One region of the Thauera mechernichensis genome, then DNA from elsewhere that is predicted to be linked to it. Evidence: riboswitches for the same ligand, from Rfam matches in the RefSeq annotation. Region 1 holds a riboswitch; each other region holds the start of a gene.
The links. A riboswitch is a leader RNA that binds a small molecule or an ion and turns the genes downstream of it on or off. The one in region 1 is predicted to bind cobalamin.
Positions count from the first base shown of each region.

Region 2: it holds a riboswitch for cobalamin, as region 1 does, so the genes downstream of both, P7F68_RS02710 (GNAT family N-acetyltransferase) here and cobO (cob(I)yrinic acid a,c-diamide adenosyltransferase) in region 1, are expected to answer to the same signal.
Region 3: it holds a riboswitch for cobalamin, as region 1 does, so the genes downstream of both, bluB (5,6-dimethylbenzimidazole synthase) here and cobO (cob(I)yrinic acid a,c-diamide adenosyltransferase) in region 1, are expected to answer to the same signal.

Region 1 is NZ_JARQZE010000005.1:128,271-134,200, reverse strand. It holds gene cobN (cobaltochelatase subunit CobN) at 1-3,291, opposite strand, end outside; gene cobW (cobalamin biosynthesis protein CobW) at 3,293-4,369, opposite strand; gene cobO (cob(I)yrinic acid a,c-diamide adenosyltransferase) at 4,434-5,045, opposite strand; cobalamin riboswitch at 5,203-5,423, opposite strand; gene P7F68_RS09315 (methyl-accepting chemotaxis protein) at 5,492-5,930, opposite strand, start outside.
Region 2 is NZ_JARQZE010000001.1:572,322-578,251, forward strand. It holds gene prpF (2-methylaconitate cis-trans isomerase PrpF) at 1-527, shown strand, start outside; cobalamin riboswitch at 611-812, shown strand; gene P7F68_RS02710 (GNAT family N-acetyltransferase) at 970-1,533, shown strand; gene P7F68_RS02715 (ribonucleoside-diphosphate reductase subunit alpha) at 1,646-4,447, shown strand; gene P7F68_RS02720 (ribonucleotide-diphosphate reductase subunit beta) at 4,560-5,696, shown strand; gene P7F68_RS02725 (putative bifunctional diguanylate cyclase/phosphodiesterase) at 5,820-5,930, opposite strand, start outside.
Region 3 is NZ_JARQZE010000001.1:209,293-215,222, reverse strand. It holds gene nirB (nitrite reductase large subunit NirB) at 1-1,569, opposite strand, end outside; cobalamin riboswitch at 2,006-2,198, shown strand; gene bluB (5,6-dimethylbenzimidazole synthase) at 2,248-3,015, shown strand; gene pqqA (pyrroloquinoline quinone precursor peptide PqqA) at 3,133-3,270, shown strand; gene pqqD (pyrroloquinoline quinone biosynthesis peptide chaperone PqqD) at 3,334-3,633, shown strand; gene pqqE (pyrroloquinoline quinone biosynthesis protein PqqE) at 3,602-4,819, shown strand; gene P7F68_RS01080 (hypothetical protein) at 4,921-5,430, shown strand; gene serC (3-phosphoserine/phosphohydroxythreonine transaminase) at 5,408-5,930, shown strand, end outside.

The DNA.
Region 1 (5,930 bases):
GGAATCGAGCAGATCATGCTCGCGGTTGTCCTGGTTCTGCATGACCAGGTCGATTCCGGCCAGCCGCTTCGCAAAGCTGTCGCTTGCGGGGGTGCCATAGTCGTCCTGGCCGTAGGCGTGCCCACCCCAGGTGAGGTAGGCGGCGGCCAGGTCGGCATCGCTATCCCAGTTACGGCCTTCGATCAGGCCCTGAAGTCCCGCGCCATAGGCCCCGGGCTTGGCACCGAAGACACGGTGACCGGCCTGACGGCGAGCCTCGGCGGAGGCAAAACCGCGCCCCTCGAGCGCACTCGCCTCGCCCAGGATGCGGGCGCGGATCGGGTTCACATCGGCGGGTTCGTCGAGCGCGGCGACCGCCTGCACCGCGGCGTCGAACAGGCGGATGACGTTGGCGAAGGCGTCGCGGAAGAAGCCCGACACGCGCAGCGTGACGTCGATGCGCGGGCGGTCGAACAGCGACATCGGCAGGATCTCGAAGTCGCTCACGCGATGACTGCCGTCGGCCCATTTCGGACGCACGCCGATGAGGGCGAAGGCCTGCGCAATGTCGTCACCACCGGTGCGCATGGTTGCCGTGCCCCACACCGACAGCCCGATGGCACGCGGGAAATCGCCATGCTCCTGGACATGGCGCTCGACCAGGCGCTCGGCCGAGCGCAGGCCCAGAGTCCAGCTTGTCTGGGTCGGTACGGCGCGGGTATCGACCGAATAGAAGTTGCGCCCGGTGGGCAACACGTCGGGCCGGCCGCGGGTCGGTGCCCCGCTCGGCCCGGCCGGCACGAAGCGCCCGCACAGGCCGCGCATGAGCTGGTACAGCTCCTGCTCGCCGCAGGCATCGAGACGCGGCTTGAGCTCGGCGTCGATGCGCGCAAGCACGGCACGCGTCGCCGGCCAGGCCATGTCATCTGCAGCGGGCAGGCCGTGATCGAGCACCTGCAAGGCCAGCAATTCGAGACGTTCGCGCGTATCGCCGGTGGTGCGCCATGCGCCTGCATCCACTTGCGCCAGCGCCGCCGGGCGCAGCCCCTCCCAGGCTGCGGCCCAGTCGGCATCGAGCGGATCGAAGCCCGTACCGAGTTCGAGATCGGCTGCGAGCGCGCGCGTCAGCCCCTGGCGCGCGCCCTGCCCGTCGCCAGCAGGATGGCGTGCCAGGGCGAGCAGCGTGTCGCGGCGAAGGCGGCCGGTGGGCGAATGGCCGAACACGTGCAGGCCGTCGCGGATCTGCGCCTCCTTGAGTTCGCACAGGTAGGCGTCGGTACGGTTGAGCAGCAGCTGCTCGTCCTCGGTCGTGGCCGGCGCGGCCAGGCCGAGGTCGCGGTGCAAGTCGTGGCGCAGGATGTGGTCGAGGATCTGGCGGCGCAGCAGGTCGGCGCGGCTGCGGTCGAGCATGACCGCCTCGTAGTACTCGTCGACCATGCGCTCGAGGTCGCGCGTCGGGCCGTAGCTCTCGGCACGCGTCAGCGGCGGCATCAGGTGGTCGATGATGACCGCCTGCGCACGGCGCTTGGCCTGGGTGCCCTCACCCGGATCATTGACGATGAAGGGATACAGGTGCGGCATCGGCCCGAACACCAGATCCGGCCAGCACGTCTCGGACAGCGCAACGCTCTTGCCCGGCAGCCACTCCAGGTTGCCGTGCTTGCCCACGTGCACGATAGCGTCGCAGCGCCAGTGCGCGCGCAGCCACAGGTAGAAGGCAAGGTAATGATGCGGCGGCACGAGGTCGGGATCGTGGTAGCTCGCCATCGGGTCGAGCTGGTAGCCGCGCGCGGGCTGGATGCCAACGAAGACCTGGCCGCAGCGCAGGCCGGCGATCATGAAGCGCCCTTGACGCAGCATCGGGTCGGTTTCGGGCGCCCCCCAGCGCTGGACGATGGCCTCACGGCAGGCCGCCGGCAGGCACTCGAGGAAGCTCAGGTAGTCGGCCAGCGCCAGGCTCTGCTGCGCCGGTCGCAGCGCCCAGTTGTCGGGGTCGTTGGTGATGCCCGCGCGCAGCTGCGCCATCAGCGCCTCGCCGTCGGCAGGACGGTCGGACACCGCGTAGCCCTCGGCCTGCAGGCGATCGAGAATGGCGAGCACCGAGGCCGGGGTATCGAGGCCGACGCCGTTGCCCAGCCGGCCGTCGCGCACCGGGTAGTTGGCGAGGATGAGGGCAAGGCGCTTGTCAGCGTTGGCCAGGGTGCGCAACCGGCACCAGCGCTGCGCCAGTTCGGCCACGAAATCCATGCGCCCGGGCTCGGGGCGGTACTGCACGACGTCGCTCTGCGTCGCCTCGCAGCGGTGGTCGAGCCCCTTGAAGCTCACCGCACGCGTGATGATGCGGCCGTCGACCTCGGGCATGGCGATGTGCATGGCGATGTCGCGCGGCGCCAGCCCGTGGGGGTCGGCGCGCCATAGTGCCTCGTTGCCGCCGGAGAGCACCAATTGCAGTACCGGCACGTCGCCCGCAAGCGCATGGTCGCCGGGCTCATCGAGCGCGGCGCGCGAGAACGCGGTGGTGTTGAGGATGAGCGCTGCGCCCTGCTCGGTCGCCAGCGCACGCAGGCTGTCGATGCACTGCGGATCCTTGAGCGAGGTTACGGCGAGCGGCAGCGGATTCATGCCGCGCGCCTGCAAGGCGGCGCACAAGGCGGCGAAGGCGGCGGTATTGCCGGCCTGCAGATGGGCACGGTAGAACAGCACGGGCACGCAGGGAGCACCGTCCTCCCAGTCGGCCTGCCAGTGCGCGAGCGCCCCGAGATCGTGCGCAGGATGGAAGACCGCCACCGCGGGCAAGGGGCGCGGCGGTTCGGGCACATCATCCAGGCCAAAGAACTGCGCACCGATGAAACGATAGAAATTGCGCGCATTCGCCGGCCCGCCCTCGCGCAGGTAGCGCCATAGCGTGCGTGCAAGCTCGACGTCGACACTGCCCTTCATGAGCAGGTTGGTGTCCTCGGTCGCATCGCCCGAGAACATCACCAACGCGATGCCATGTGCCCGGCACACCTGGCCAACCTGCTCGGTGCCGTAGGGCCAGTAGCTCTCACCGCCGAGATGGTCGATGACGACCACCCGCGCGTGCTGCAGCACCTCGTCGAGGTAGAGGTCCACCGACGCAGGCTGACGCAGATGCAGGAGGTTGGCCAGGCGCACGCTCGGGAACCCCTCCCCGGGGCAGGCCGCGGCGAGCAGGGCCAGGGTTGTGTCGGCAGCGCTGAGGATGACGATGTCAGCCGGGTCCTGCGCGATGCGCGTGACCACCGCGTCGTCCTCCACGAAGCCTCCGGCCTGTGCCGCCAGCAGGTGCATGTCAGGCGGTCTCGACCGCTTCGGCAACGGCGAGCGCAGCCGCCAGCGCGCTGGCGTCGAGGTCCTCGCCGATCAGCACCAGGCGGGTACGCGGCGTCTCGTCCGCCAGCCAGCGCCGGTCGAAGTAGCTGTCGAAGCGCCGGCCGACGCCATGCACGACCAGGCGCATCGGCTTGCCCGGCAGGGCCACGAAGCCCTTGATGCGGTAGATGGTGTGGGCCTGAACCAGATCATGGAGGATGGCAAGCAGGCGCTCGCGATCGACCGCGGGCAGCTCGACCGAGACCGACTGGAAGGCGTCGTGGTCGTGGTCGTGGGCTTCGCCCTCTTCATGGTCGTGGTGGCTCGCACGCAGGTGGATGTTGTCCTCGGCGGCAGCGCCCAGGCCAAGGACGAGGTCGAGGTCGATACGCCCGTGCTCGCTCGCGACCACCTTCACTGCGGGCGGCAGTTCCTCGCGTACCAGGGCCTCGACGGTAGCGCGTGCCGTCTCGTCGGCAAGATCGGTCTTGGACAGGATCACCAGATCGGCTGCCGACAGCTGGTCCTCGAAGAGCTCGTGCAGCGGCGACTCGTGGTCGAGGTTGGGGTCGGCTCGGCGCTGCACGTCCACGGCCTGCGGGTTGGCCGCGAACTGGCCGGCCGCGGCGGCGGGCACGTCCACAACGGTGATCACCGCGTCCACGGTGCAGGCGTTGCGGATCTCGGGCCAGTTGAAGGCCTGCACCAGCGGCTTGGGCAGGGCGAGGCCGGAGGTCTCGATGAGGATGTGGTCGATGTCGTCGCGGCGTGCGATGAGCTCGCGCATCACCGGGTAGAACTCCTCCTGAACGGTGCAGCACAGGCAACCGTTGGCCAGCTCATAGAGCTGGCCAGCACGCTCGCCCCCCTCATCCTCGCAGCCGATGCCGCAGCCGCGCAGGATCTCACCGTCGATGCCGAGCTCACCGAACTCGTTGACGATGACGGCGATTCGCCGCCCGCCCGCATGGGCGAGGATGTGGCGCAGCAGGGTCGTCTTGCCGCTGCCGAGGAAGCCGGTGACGATGGTGGCGGGGATCTTGGGGCGAATGCTCATCGGGATGCTCCGGAGGCGCGAGGGTGTGATCGCAGGATGTGTGCGGCAGGCAAGCGCCAGGCGCTCAGAAGTCGATGCCGGCCTGGGCCTTCACCCCGGCCTTGAAGGCGTGCTTGCGGTCGGCGATCTCGCTGACCGTGTCGGCCAGGTCGACGAGTTCGGGCTTGGCTGCGCGACCGGTAATGATCACGGTCTGCTTCGGCGGGCGGGCGCGCACCGCGGCGAGCACCTGTTCGGTGTCGAGGTAGTTGTACTTGAGCATGTAGGTGAGTTCGTCGAGCACGACGAGGCTCAGCGCCGGGTCGGCGAGCATGGCGACGGCCTGCGCCCAGGCTTCGTCGGCGGCGCGCTTGTCGGCGTCCCAGTTCTGCGTGTTCCAGGTGAAGCCGGTGGCCATCGCGTGGTAGCGCACGGCGCAGGCGCCCGGGTTGCGCTGCAGGAAGGCCACCTCGCCGGTAGCATGGGTGCCCTTGATGAACTGCACCACGCCCGCTTGCTGGCCATGGCCGAGTGCACGATAGAGGGTGCCGAAGGCGGAGGTCGTCTTGCCCTTGCCGTTGCCGGTGATCAGGATGACGATGCCGCGTTCTTCCTGCGCGCGCTCGATGGCCGCATCGACCACCTCCTTCTTGCGCTGCATGCGTTCGTTGTGGCTGTGCTTCCTGTTCTCATCCATCGTTCCGCGCTCCAAGTCTTCCAAGGTGTAAGCGGAGGGCGGAACAATGGCGACAGCATGAACGCGTGCGATACCGCAGAGACTCGGATCGGGCAGGACGCGGGCGGATCAGGGATCCGCTCAAGCAGTCGGCATTTGCCCGCACCCCGGGGCACTTACCTGTCTGATCGAGCGGGTCGGTCTTCTGGCTCACCTTCGTCCGGTTGCCATCGCCTTCCCGGAGCAGTGTGCTCCAGTGGCATTGATTGATGGCACCGTCAGGCTTACAGCAGCGGGGGCTGCGCCGGAATGGCGGGCCTATGGCCTCGCTTCACCGGACTTCCCGTTTCACACCCGGATGAGGACTCATCCAGGCGCTCCCGTTCGATACGGGGCGGACTATACGCCGCCGCAGTCCCACAGGGCAAGCCGTCTTGCTGCCGGCATGCCCCATGCGGGTATTCAGTTCAGTCGGCGATGAGGGATTCGGCAGGCACACCGACCCGCACATTGCCCCAGTGCCGGCCACCCACCATGATCGGCATGGCGATGTCGCACAGCACCTCGCCGGTGTCACGCAGATAGGTCTGCAACAACATCGACTCGGTATTGCGCGCCGCGCGCAGTTCGGGTGGGCGGTCGAACTTGCGGCAGGTACGGTTGCCGACCAGATCGGCCTCGTAATTGCCGGTCAACGGCTTGGAAAACTTGCTGTTGTGGGTCGACAGGTAGCTGTCGGTATTGACCGCCACGGCAAACGCTGCGCCTTGCGCGGCATTGAGGCTGCCGTCGAGGATGGCCTGGCAGCGGCGGGTGAACTCCTCGCCCCAGCTCACCTTGAACTTGGGCGGGTTGGTGCCGGCCATCGGCGTATAGCGACGATCGAAGACATCGACGTGGTTGGCC
Region 2 (5,930 bases), on a different contig from region 1:
TGTTCGTCAACGCCGAGGATATCGGCTACCGGGGCACCGAGCTGCGCGAAGACATCAACGGCAATCCGGAAGCGCTCGCACGCCTCGAGAAGATCCGGGTGGCCGGCGCGCTGCGCATGGGCCTGATCAAGACCCCTGAAGAGGCCGCCACCCGCCAGCACACGCCAAAGATCGCGTTTGTTGCCCCACCCAGGGACTACCTCGCCGCCAGCGGCAAGGCGATACGGGCCGGGGACGTCGACCTGCTCGTACGCGCGCTGTCGATGGGCAAGCTGCACCACGCCATGATGGGTACCGCCGCAGTGGCCATCGGCACCGCTGCGGCCGTTCCCGGTACGCTGGTCAATCTCGCCGCCGGTGGCGGTGAGCGCGATTCGGTCCGCTTCGGCCACCCCTCAGGCACCCTGCGCGTAGGCGCCCAGGCGCGGCTGGTCGATGGCGAGTGGCAGGTCTCCAGGGCCGTCATGAGCCGCACGGCCCGCGTGCTGATGGAAGGCGCGGTGCGCGTGCCCGGCGACGCTTTCTGACGCGACAAACAACATTTAGTAGAGCAGAACGTAACGAGCACTATATACAGGCCGGCAACTTGACACCCCCCGGGCATCCAATTAGAGTCCTCGACGCTTATGGTTCCCCCGCAAGGGGGATTAAAAGGGAATCCGGTGCCGCGCCCCGCGCGCTCAACCCGGAGCTGCCCCCGCAACTGTAATCGGCGAGTCCTGCGCCCTCTCTGCCACTGGAATCTTTCCGGGAAGGCTGGCGCAAGGCGATGACCCGTGAGCCAGGAGACCTGCCATGCACATCACCTTCAACAGTTTGGGGCGGGGTGTCCCTGACAAGAGGCATGGCTCACACCATTTCACTTGCTCGTTTTCCTGACGGCTCGAGTGCAGCGCACGGCGCGTCCGTGCGCATGGCGCCGCACGCCTGTCCGTCGGAGATCCGCCCTGCCCGCACCGGATCTCCGCCATGCCTGCTCCTGCCCGCTCCGCCCAGCAGCTGAAGCCACTCGCCGCCGACCTGCCGGCCACGGCCTTGCGCCCGATGCACCGCTTCGCCGTGCCCGACGCACCACGCATCCTCGCGCACTTGCTCGGCCTCGACGCGGAAGACCGCATGCTGCGCTTCAGCCACGGCATCCGCGACGAGGGTATCGCGGCCTATGTCAGCACACTCGACTTCGCCGGCGACCATATCCATGGCCTGTGCACCGCACAAGGTGCCGTCATCGCCCTCGCACATGCCGGCGTGCGTGACGGAGCCCTCGACTTCGGTCTCAGCGTCAGCCCTGACTACCGCATGCGAGGCCTCGGGCGCGCGCTGTTCGGCCATGTGATTGCGCTGGCCCGCACCCTGCCGGCATCTCGGATCATCTGTCACAGCATCAGCCCGGCCGTTCTGCATATGGCTGCGGCCACCGGCTTCCGCAGGCCCGGCGGCATCCTCGATGCGCCCCTGACGCTGGACCTGCCTGCCAACGGCCGGCCTCTGGCCGCAGTTGCGGCCCAGCCGCAACGCCGCACCGCAGCGTGAGGCGGCAAGTACCGGCCACTCACCCGCAAGCCTCGCCTTTCAGCCACCGGCTGCCATTCGCACTTACTCACAAGAGGACCCCACTGTGGACCGACTTCCCTCCGTGGCACTGATGGACTCAGTGCAGCTCAACGCCTTCCAGGTCATCCGCCGCAACGGCACCGTCGTCGCCTTCGACCCCAACAAGATCACCGTCGCCATGACCAAGGCTTTCCTCGCCGTCGAGGGCCGCCAGGGCGCCGCCTCCTCGCGCGTACGCGACATCGTTGCGCGCCTCACCGACACGGTCGTGGGCGCGCTGACACGCCGCCTGCCCGACGGCGGCATGCTGCACATCGAAGACATCCAGGACCAGGTCGAACTGGCCCTGATGCGCTCGGGCGAGCACGACGTCGCCCGCGCCTATGTGCTCTACCGCGAGCGTCGTGCCGCCGAGCGCGCCGCCGAGCAAGGCGCGCACGCGCAAACCCACGGTGCACTCGCCGTGCTGCACGTCGTCGACGGCGAAGCGCGCCGCCCACTCGACCGCGGCGCCCTGCTCGCCGCTTGCCGCGAAGCCTGCGCGGGGCTGGACGGCGTGTCCGCCGACACCGTGCTCGAGCACGCCTTGCACAACCTCTACGACGGCGTACCGATCGCAGCCGTGCGCCAGGCGCTGGTGCTGGCGGCACGCACACTGACCGAACGCGAGCCGGATTACGGCCGCGTCGCCGCCCGCCTTCTGCTGGCGACCATCCGCGTGGAGGTGCTCGGGCATGAGGCCTCCCAGGCCGACATGGCCGATCCCGAACTCGGCTATGCCGCCTGCCTGCCGACCCTCATTCGCCGCGGCATCGATGCCGAACTGCTCGACCCGCGCCTGGCCGACTTCGACCTTGCGCGCCTCGCAGCTGCGCTGCGCCCCGAGCGCGACCTGCAGTTCGACTACCTTGGCCTGCAGACGCTGTACGACCGCTACTTCCTGCACGTCAGCGAGCGCCGTATCGAACTGCCGCAGACCTTCTTCATGCGCGTGGCGATGGGTCTCGCGATCAACGAGATCGACCGCGAGGCGCAGGCCATTGCGTTCTATGAGCTGCTGTCGAGCTTCGATTTCATGAGCAGCACGCCGACGCTGTTCAACAGCGGCACCCGGCATTCGCAACTGTCATCGTGCTACCTGACGACGGTGGCCGACAGCCTGGAAGACATCTACCAGTCGATCAAGGAGAACGCCCTGCTGCAGAAGTTCGCAGGTGGCCTGGGCAACGACTGGACGGCCGTGCGTGCGCTCGGCAGCCGCATCAAGGGCACCAACGGCCAGAGCCAGGGCGTGATTCCCTTTCTGAAGGTGGTCAACGACACCGCAGTGGCGGTCAACCAGGGCGGCAAGCGCAAGGGCGCGGTGTGCGCTTACCTCGAGACCTGGCACCTCGACATCGAGGAGTTTCTCGAACTGCGAAAGAACACCGGCGACGAGCGCCGCCGCACGCACGACATGAACACCGCGAACTGGATTCCCGACCTGTTCATGAAGCGCGTGCTGGAAAACGCAGAATGGACGCTGTTCTCGCCTGTCGACGTGCCCGACCTGCACGAGCGCTACGGCCAGGACTTCGAGGCGGCCTACTGCGCCTACGAGGCCAGTGCCGAGCGCGGCGAGATCCGCCTCTTCAAGCGCCTGCCCGCCATCCAGCTGTGGCGCAAGATGCTGACCATGCTGTTCGAGACCGGCCATCCGTGGATCACCTTCAAGGACGCCTGCAACCTGCGCTCGCCGCAGCAGCACGCGGGCGTGGTGCATGGCTCGAACCTGTGCACCGAGATCACGCTCAACACCTCGGCTGACGAGACCGCAGTATGCAATCTGGGCTCAGTTAACCTGCCTGCCCATCTTGTGCGCGACGGTGACGGACGCTGGACGCTGGACCACGACAAACTGCAGCGCACCATACGCGTCACCATGCGCCTGCTCGACAACGTCATCGACCTCAACTACTACGCCACGCCCAAGGCGCGCGCTGCCAACCTGCGCCACCGCCCCGTCGGCCTGGGCATCATGGGCTTCGCCGACGCCCTGCACACGATGGGCCTGGCCTACGCATCGGACGCCGCGGTCGAGTTCGCCGACCGCTCGATGGAAGCCGTCTGCCACGCCGCCTACTGGGCCTCGACGGAACTGGCCGAGGCGCGCGGACCGTACTCCAGCTTCCGCGGTAGCCTGTGGGATCGCGGCATCCTGCCGCAGGACAGCCTCGCGCTGCTGGCCGAGGGTCGCGGACGCAACAGCGCGAGCGCCGCCGAAGGCGGTGCCCTGCTCGAAGTAGACCGCAGCGGCACGCTCGACTGGGGCCCCCTGCGCGACCGGATCGCCCGTTACGGCATGCGCAACTCGAACTGCGTCGCCATCGCGCCGACCGCGACCATCTCCAACATCATCGGCGTCTCGGCCAGCATCGAGCCCCCGTATCAGAACCTCTACGTCAAATCCAACCTGTCCGGCGAGTTCACCGTGGTGAACAAGGCACTGGTGCGCGACCTCAAGGCACTCGGCTTGTGGGACGAGGTCATGGTGACCGATCTCAAGTACTTCGACGGCTCGCTCGCCCCCATCGACCGCATTCCGGACACCCTCAAGGCGCGCTACGCCACCGCCTTCGAAATGGACCCCGCCTGGCTTATCGAAGCCGCTGCCCGCCGTCAGAAATGGATCGACCAGGCGCAATCGCTCAACCTGTACCTCGCACACCCCTCCGGCAGGAAGCTCGACGAGTTGTACAAGCTCGCCTGGAAACGCGGCCTGAAAACCACCTACTACCTGCGCACACTCGGTGCCAGCCAGGCCGAGAAGGCCGGAGGTCGGGACGAGCCCGCAGCCGAGCAGGAGCCGAGGTTCTGCAGCATCGACAACCCGGAGTGCGAGGCCTGCCAGTGAGTCGCCGGCTGCCGGCCGAACGGACGCCCGCATCGTCATGCCCTGGCGCCCCCCAGCGCGGGAATGCCATCGCCCATTGAAACCTCACCATCGCCCCGCAAAGGCTCGATACATGAACACCACATATCATTTCGACGACTGGGATACACCCGCCCCCCGCACCGCGCAGGACACCGCCGCGCGCACCACCTCGGCGGTGCCAAGCCCCTGCGATGCCGCCGCCGGTACGCCACCCGGCCTCGCCCTGGCACCGGTCAATGCCGCCGACAAGCGCATCGTCAACGGCAAGGCCGACATCAACCAGCTGGCGCCGTTCAAGTATCCCTGGGCCTGGGAGTTCTTCCTCAAGGCAAACCGCAACCACTGGACGCCGCTGGAAATCTCCATGGCGCAGGACGTGCACGACTACCATCACAAGCTCAGCGCGGCCGAGCGGCATGTTTTCGAGAACGTGCTCGCCTACCTCACCACCTCCGACATCCTGGCCATGCGCAACATCGGCCTGGCAGTCATGGAGAAGATGAGTGCGCCCGAACTGCAGATCTACCAGGCGCGCCAAGTGTATGAAGAAGCGCTGCACACCTGGACCTACCAGCACTGCATCGAAAGCATTGGCCTCGACCAGCAGGAGATCTACAACCGCTATCGCGTCGTGCCCGAGATCCACGGCAAGATCGCGCTCGCAAACAGGCGCCTGGAGCGCGTGATGCGGGCCGACTTCGATCTGACGGACCGCGCCAACCTGCACGAATTCGCGCTGTCCTACTTCTTCTTTGCGGTGATCTTCGAGGGCTGCTGGTTCTACAACGGCTTCACGCCGGTCTTCGCCTTGCAGCGGCGCGGGCTGATGAAGGGCGCCGCCGAACAGTTGCAGTACATCATGCGCGACGAGGTACTGCACTGCGCCTTCGGTATCCGAGTCGTCCGCGAGTTGTTGAAGGAAGAAACGCTCACCCTCGACCCCCAGGCGTTGCGCACGCTCTGGGACGAGGCCGAGGCCGCCGAACACGCCTACGCCAGCTTCATCCTGCGCGACCCGATCCTGGGCTACAACGCAGAACTGCATGTCCGCCAGTTCCGCTTCATCGCAAACCGGCGCGCCCGCCAGGTCGGCGTGGAGGAGCCCTTCCCCGGTGCGGAGAACGCGCTACCTTGGCTGGACGAACAGGCCAACCTGCGCAAGGAGAAGAACTTCTTCGAGACACGGGTCACTGAGTATCAGACCGGCGGCGCGCTCGCCTGGGACTGAGCCTGGCGCAGCGGGCATGCGTGAGCCTTGCTCAGTCGAGGCTCGACCCGGCAGCCTTGCTGCCGATGCTGACGCTGATCTTGCCGAGACCGTAATACCCCGATGGAGACAAGGTGGCGCGCGTCAACGCAGCCGCTGTGCCAGTTCGTCGAGCGGGACCGGCTTGCCGAACAGATAGCCCTGGAAGAACCTGCAGCCTTGCTGGCCAAGCAGTTGCTGCTGTTCGCGCGTCTC
Region 3 (5,930 bases), on a different contig from region 1:
CGTCGGTTTGCAGATGTCGCAGCCCAGGCCCTGGCCGTGGCGCGCGAGCAGGTCCTCGAAACTCCTGATTTCGCCGACGCGGATCAGGTGGTAGAGCTCCTGGCGCGAGTAGGGGAAGTGCTCGCACAGGTGGTTGTTCACCGACAGGCCGAGGCGGGCCATCTCGGCCTTCATGACCTGGGTGACCAGTGGCACGCAGCCACCACAGGTGGCGCCGGCCTTGGTGCAGGCCTTGATCTCGCCGATGGTGGTTGCGCCTTCGCCGACCGCCGCGCAGATCTGGCCCTTGCTCACGTTGTTGCAGGAGCAGATCTGCGCGCTGTCGGGCAGGGCGTCGGCGCCGAGACCGGGTTTGGCCTTGCCGTCGCTGGCGGGCAGGATCAGAAACTCGGGGTCGGCCGGCAGCGCGATGCTGTTCAGTGCCATCTGCAGCAAGGTGCCGTACTCGTCGGCGTTGCCGACCAGCACTGCGCCGAGCAGGTGCTTGCCGTCGGCGCTGACGACGATCTTCTTGTAGACCTGCTTGCATTCGTCGGCGTAACGGAAGCTGCGGCAGCCCGGCGTCCTGCCGTGGGCGTCGCCGATGCTGGCCACATCCACGCCCATCAGCTTGAGCTTGGTGCTCATGTCCGCACCGCCGAAGGCGGCCTGGGCGTCACCTGCCAGCTGGCGGGCGGCGATGCGCGCCATCTCGTAGCCCGGGGCCACCAGGCCGAAGGTCTGGTCGCGCCAGGCCGCGCACTCGCCGATGGCGAGGATCGCCGCATCGCTGGTGCGGCAGTGGTCGTCGATCGCGATGCCGCCACGGGCGCCGACGGCCAGTGCGTTCTGGCGCGCGAGCTCGTCGCGCGGACGGATGCCGGCGGAGAACACGATCATGTCGGTCTCCAGGTGGGTACCGTCGGCAAACACCATGCGGTGGCGGGCGCTGCGGCCGTCGGTGATCTCGACCGTGTTGCGCTCGGTGTGCACCTGCACGCCCAGGGCCTCGATCTTGTTGCGCAGGATGCGGCCGCCTTCGTCGTCCACCTGCACCGCCATCAGGCGGGGCGCGAATTCGACGACGTGGGTCTCGAGGCCGAGGTCGCGCAGCGCCTTGGCGCACTCCAGGCCGAGCAGGCCGCCGCCCACCACGACGCCCTTGCGCGAGATCGCGCCAGCCGCCTTCATCGCCTCGAGGTCCTCGATGGTGCGATAGACGAAGCACTGGTCGCGCTCGCTGCCCTTGACCGGTGGCACGAAGGGATAGGACCCCGTGGCCAGCACCAGCTTGTCGTAGGGCAGGGTGACGCCGTCCTGCGTCGTCACCGTGCGTGCGCGGCGGTCGATCGCCGCCGCGCGGCTGCCCAGCCGAAGCGTGAAGCCTGCCTCGGCGAAGAAGCCGGGGGCGACCAGCGAGAGGTCTTCCGCCGTCTTGCCGGCGAAGAATTCGGAGAGGTGCACACGGTCGTAGGCGACCCGCGGCTCCTCGCACAGTACGGTGACTTCCGCACCGGGGATCTGCAGTTGCCGGAGTTCCTCGAGGAACTTGTGGCCGACCATGCCATGGCCAACGAGAACGATCTTCATGCTGGTATCACTCATTCGGCCCCGCGTTGGGCCTGGCGATACCTGGGCACGGGGTGAGTCCGGCTCAAGCATGACGGCCTCCGCGGGACGCGGTTCGACATCGGATGGAAATGGCCGACGACATACGTATTCGTATCCGCCGGCCCCCACCTGCGTTGGCGGAGGCAAGCCCTGTTCGCATCCTTGCGTGCTGGGCTGGTTTGCATTAAGCACGGACCGTGCCATGCACTTCAACGCCTTGAAAGCCCCGGATTGACTGGATCTGCCGCGATGGCAGATGCGCCGGGCGCACTGTGTTGGTGCGCCTGTCACCAAGCTGGTGCACCGTGCCGGGCGGCGAAGGGGGGAGTGAAGGGTGGAGTGAAGGGGCAGGCTCAATACCGCGGCACGAGCCAGCGCACAGGTGTCGCGAGATGGCGGGCATGTGGCTAGAATCTGGCCCTCTCGACTTCGAGGTGCCCGCGCTTTGCGCGGGAGAATCGGGAAGGCGGTGCCAATCCGCCGCGCGCCCAGCGCCGTGAAGGGGATTGTCCGGGCAAGGTTCGCCCAGCCACTGGTCGTCAGGATCGGGAAGGCGTCCGGACGAGATGATCCGCAGCCGGAAGACCGGCCTCGAAGTGTTTCCTGCAGCCGTCTGGTCGGCGGCTGCCCACTGCTCGTCGACAAGGGGACTACTTCATGAGCAGCCAGACCCAGGTGCATTGCGCACCGCCGCAGGACACCCGTTTCCAGGCCAACCCTCGGTTCAGCAGCGCCGAGCGCGACGCGGTGTATCGCGCCATCCACACCCGCCGTGACGTACGCGGCGAGTTCCTCCCTGACCCGATCCCGGACGATGTGCTGGCGCGCGTGCTCACGGCCGCCCATCACGCGCCCTCGGTGGGCTTCATGCAGCCGTGGGATTTCATCGTCGTGCGCGCGCGCGCGGTGCGCGCGAAGATCCATGCCGATTTCCTCGCCGCCCATGCCGAGGCCGAGCAGATGTTCGAGGAGGGCAAGCGCGCCACCTACCGCAATCTCAAGCTCGAGGGCATCCTCGAGTCGCCGGTCAATATCTGCATCACCTGCGATCGCAGCCGTCACGGCCCGGTGGTGATCGGCCGCACCCACATCGGCGCCATGGACGTCTACAGCGCCGTGTGTGCAGTGCAGAACCTGTGGCTCGCGGCACGGGCCGAGAACCTCGGCGTAGGCTGGGTGAGCATCCTGCACCCGCCGGCGCTGCGTGAGGCACTCGGCATTCCGCCCGAGATCGTGCCCATCGCCTACCTGTGCATCGGCTACGTCCGCGACTTCCATGCCCGCCCCGAACTGGAGGCGGCCGGCTGGCTCAGGCGCGTGCCCTTGCCCGAACTGCTGCATTTCGATGGCTGGCAGGGCAGGGCAGATGCCGCGGGTGAGCGCTTGGTCGAGGCGATTGACCAGGTCGTGCCGATTCTGCGTTGATCTGCATCAAAACCGGCGCCAGTGGCGGAAGAATCATGATATTCGCCAGTTCGCGCTGGTGATCGCGTCGATGGCGGGGTCGCGATCCTGCGGATCCCGCCGGCTGCTGTCACCGGGATGATGGCCCCTGAGCCGGCAAACAAGCCGGTTCAGCCACCATCATTCAAGAGGAGACACATCATGCAGTGGACCGACCCCGCTTATTGCGACATCCGTCTCGGCTTCGAAGTCACCGCCTACGTCTACGTACGCTGAAAGTCCGGCCGCCCGGCCTGCCTGCGGGCGGCCGGCCGGCGCCTGCCCGGAGCGGATGCCCGCATGAACGACTCAGCCGTCAGCCCGCCTGCCGCGGGCGAGCGCTACGCGCTCAACCCGATGTATCTCTTCCGCTGGGAGCCCACTCAGGACGCCCATGTCCTGCTCTACCCGGAAGGCATCGTCAAGCTCAACCAGACCGCCGGCGACATCATCGAGCGCTGCGACGGCAAACACACCGTCGCCGAAGTCGTCGCCGAGCTGCAGCAGCGCTACCCGGGCGACGAGGAACGCGTGGCCGAGGGCGTCTACAAATTCCTGGAGGTGTTCCGTGCCAAAGGATGGATCCGTCGTCAGGCTTGATGGGCAGGGCAAGCCCCTGTGGCTGGTGCTCGAGCTCACCTACCGCTGTCCGCTGAAGTGTCCGTGGTGCAGCAATCCGGTCGATTACGCCCGCGACGAGACCGCAGAGCTGTCCACCGCCGAGTGGAAGCGCGTGCTGCGCGAAGGCCGCGAACTGGGCGCGCTGCAGCTCGGTTTTACCGGTGGCGAGCCCCTGCTGCGCGACGACCTCGAGGAACTGGTCGCCGATGCGCGCGCACTGGGCTACTACACCAACCTGATCACCTCGGGTGTCGGCCTGAGCGAGGCGCGCCTCAGCGCGCTCAAGGCCGCCGGCCTCAACCAGATCCAGCTTTCGCTGCAGTCGAGCGAGCGCGAACTCACCGACACCCTGGTTGGTGCGCGGGCGCACGACCTCAAGGTGAAGGTCGCGCACATGATCAAGGCGCATGGCTTCCCGATGGTGCTCAATGTGCCGGTGTTCCGCCAGAACATCGGCCAGGTTGAGGACATCCTGCGCCTGGCCGAGGAAATCGGCGTCGATTACCTCGAGTTTGCCAACATCCAGTACTACAACTGGGCGATGGTCAATCGCGACGAACTGCTGCCGACGCGCGAGCAACTGCAGGCCGCCGAACGTGCGGTCCAGGCCGCGCGCGAACGTCTTGGCGACCGCATGACGATCTACTTCGTCATCCCCGACTATTACGAGGGCCGCCCCAAGGCGTGCATGAACGGCTGGGGCTCGATCCACCTCACCATTGCGCCCGACGGTGTTGCCATGCCCTGCCAGGAGGCGCGCGTCATCGAGGGGCTGGAATTTCCCAGCATCCGCGACAAGAGCCTGGCGTGGCTGTGGAACGAGTCGCCGACCTTCCGGAAATTTCGCGGCGACGAGTGGATGAGCACGACCTGCCGCAGCTGCGACGAGAAGGAGAAGGACTTCGGCGGCTGCCGCTGCCAGGCCTTCCTGCTCACCGGCGACGCAGCAAACACCGACCCCGCCTGTTCGCGCTCGCCGCACCACCACCTGATTGCCGAGGCGATCGCCAAGGCGCACGCACCCGGGCGCAGGATCCAGCCGCTCGTGCTGCGCAACGATCGCAACTCGCGCCTGCTCGGCGAAGGCGGCGGCACGGGCGGAGGTTGTGGCGCTGCCGGGCGCGCGGACCTTGCCGTTGCCGTCGTGGAGCCGTCCGATGTCTGACCTGCTGCTGCGTGTGTTTGACTCCTCGGTGGTGACGGTGGCGTATGGCGTCGTGCTCACTGCAGTGCTGACGCTACTGCTGCGCGTGTCGGGCTAGGCGGATGACGATGGAGATCCTGTTCGAGACGGTGGCGCGCTGGCTGCATGTGCTTGGCGCACTGGTGTGGGTCGGACACAACTACGCCACCGCGGTCACGCGCGCGCGCTACGTCCCGCTCACCGCCGCCGACCTGTCCGACCCGGACAGCCCGCGCCAGCGTGCGCTCATGCAGCGCGAGCACGGCACCTTCCGCCATGGCTCGCTGGTGGTGCTGGGAACCGGCCTGGCGATCCTGTGGGAGCGCGGCTGGTTGTTCGATGCACTCAGCCTGCAGGGCAGCCTGGCGCCGCTCGGGCTGGGCGTCTGGCTGGGGGTGATCATGGTGTGCAACCTGTGGTTCGTCTTGTGGCCGCACCAGAAGCGCGTACTCGGCTTCGTCCCCGCGCCGCTGGACGAGCGCTTGCGCTGCTCCCGCGTCACCTTCCTGTCGGCACGGGTCAACACCATGCTGTCGATCCCGGTGGTCTTCCTGATGGGGGCTGGAACGCATGGGATCGCGCTCTTCTCCTGACCCGCAGCTGTCGACATCAGCGTCCGGGCGCGTCCCCACCGGCCTTGCGGCCTGGCGTACGCGGCCCGGGTTCAGCTTTTCCGCGGCGGCGGGATCGCTGCCCACGGCGGTTGCGGACGAGGTGGCCGAGGCCTGCCGGCCGGGGCCGGGATCGATCCTGAGCCTGCCCTTCACCACATCGGCCTATCGCAGCCTGCAGGCCGAGACCGAAGCATGCCTGCGCCGGCTGCTGGCGATCCCGGATGAGTTCGTGGTCCTGTTCATGGCGGGCGGTGCGAGCACGCAGTTCGCCCTGGTGCCCATGAACCTGTACGGCGCAGACACTGGAGCGCGGGCAGTCTATATCGACAGTGGGCACTGGTCGCGGCGGGCCATTGCCGAGGCGCGGCGCCACTGCCCGGTGCATGTGTGCGCGTTGGCGGCGCTGACGGCGGCGTGGGGGTGCGGTGGCGTGCCTGAGACTGCAGCTGCGCAGGCGCGTGTCGGCATGTCCGTTCTGG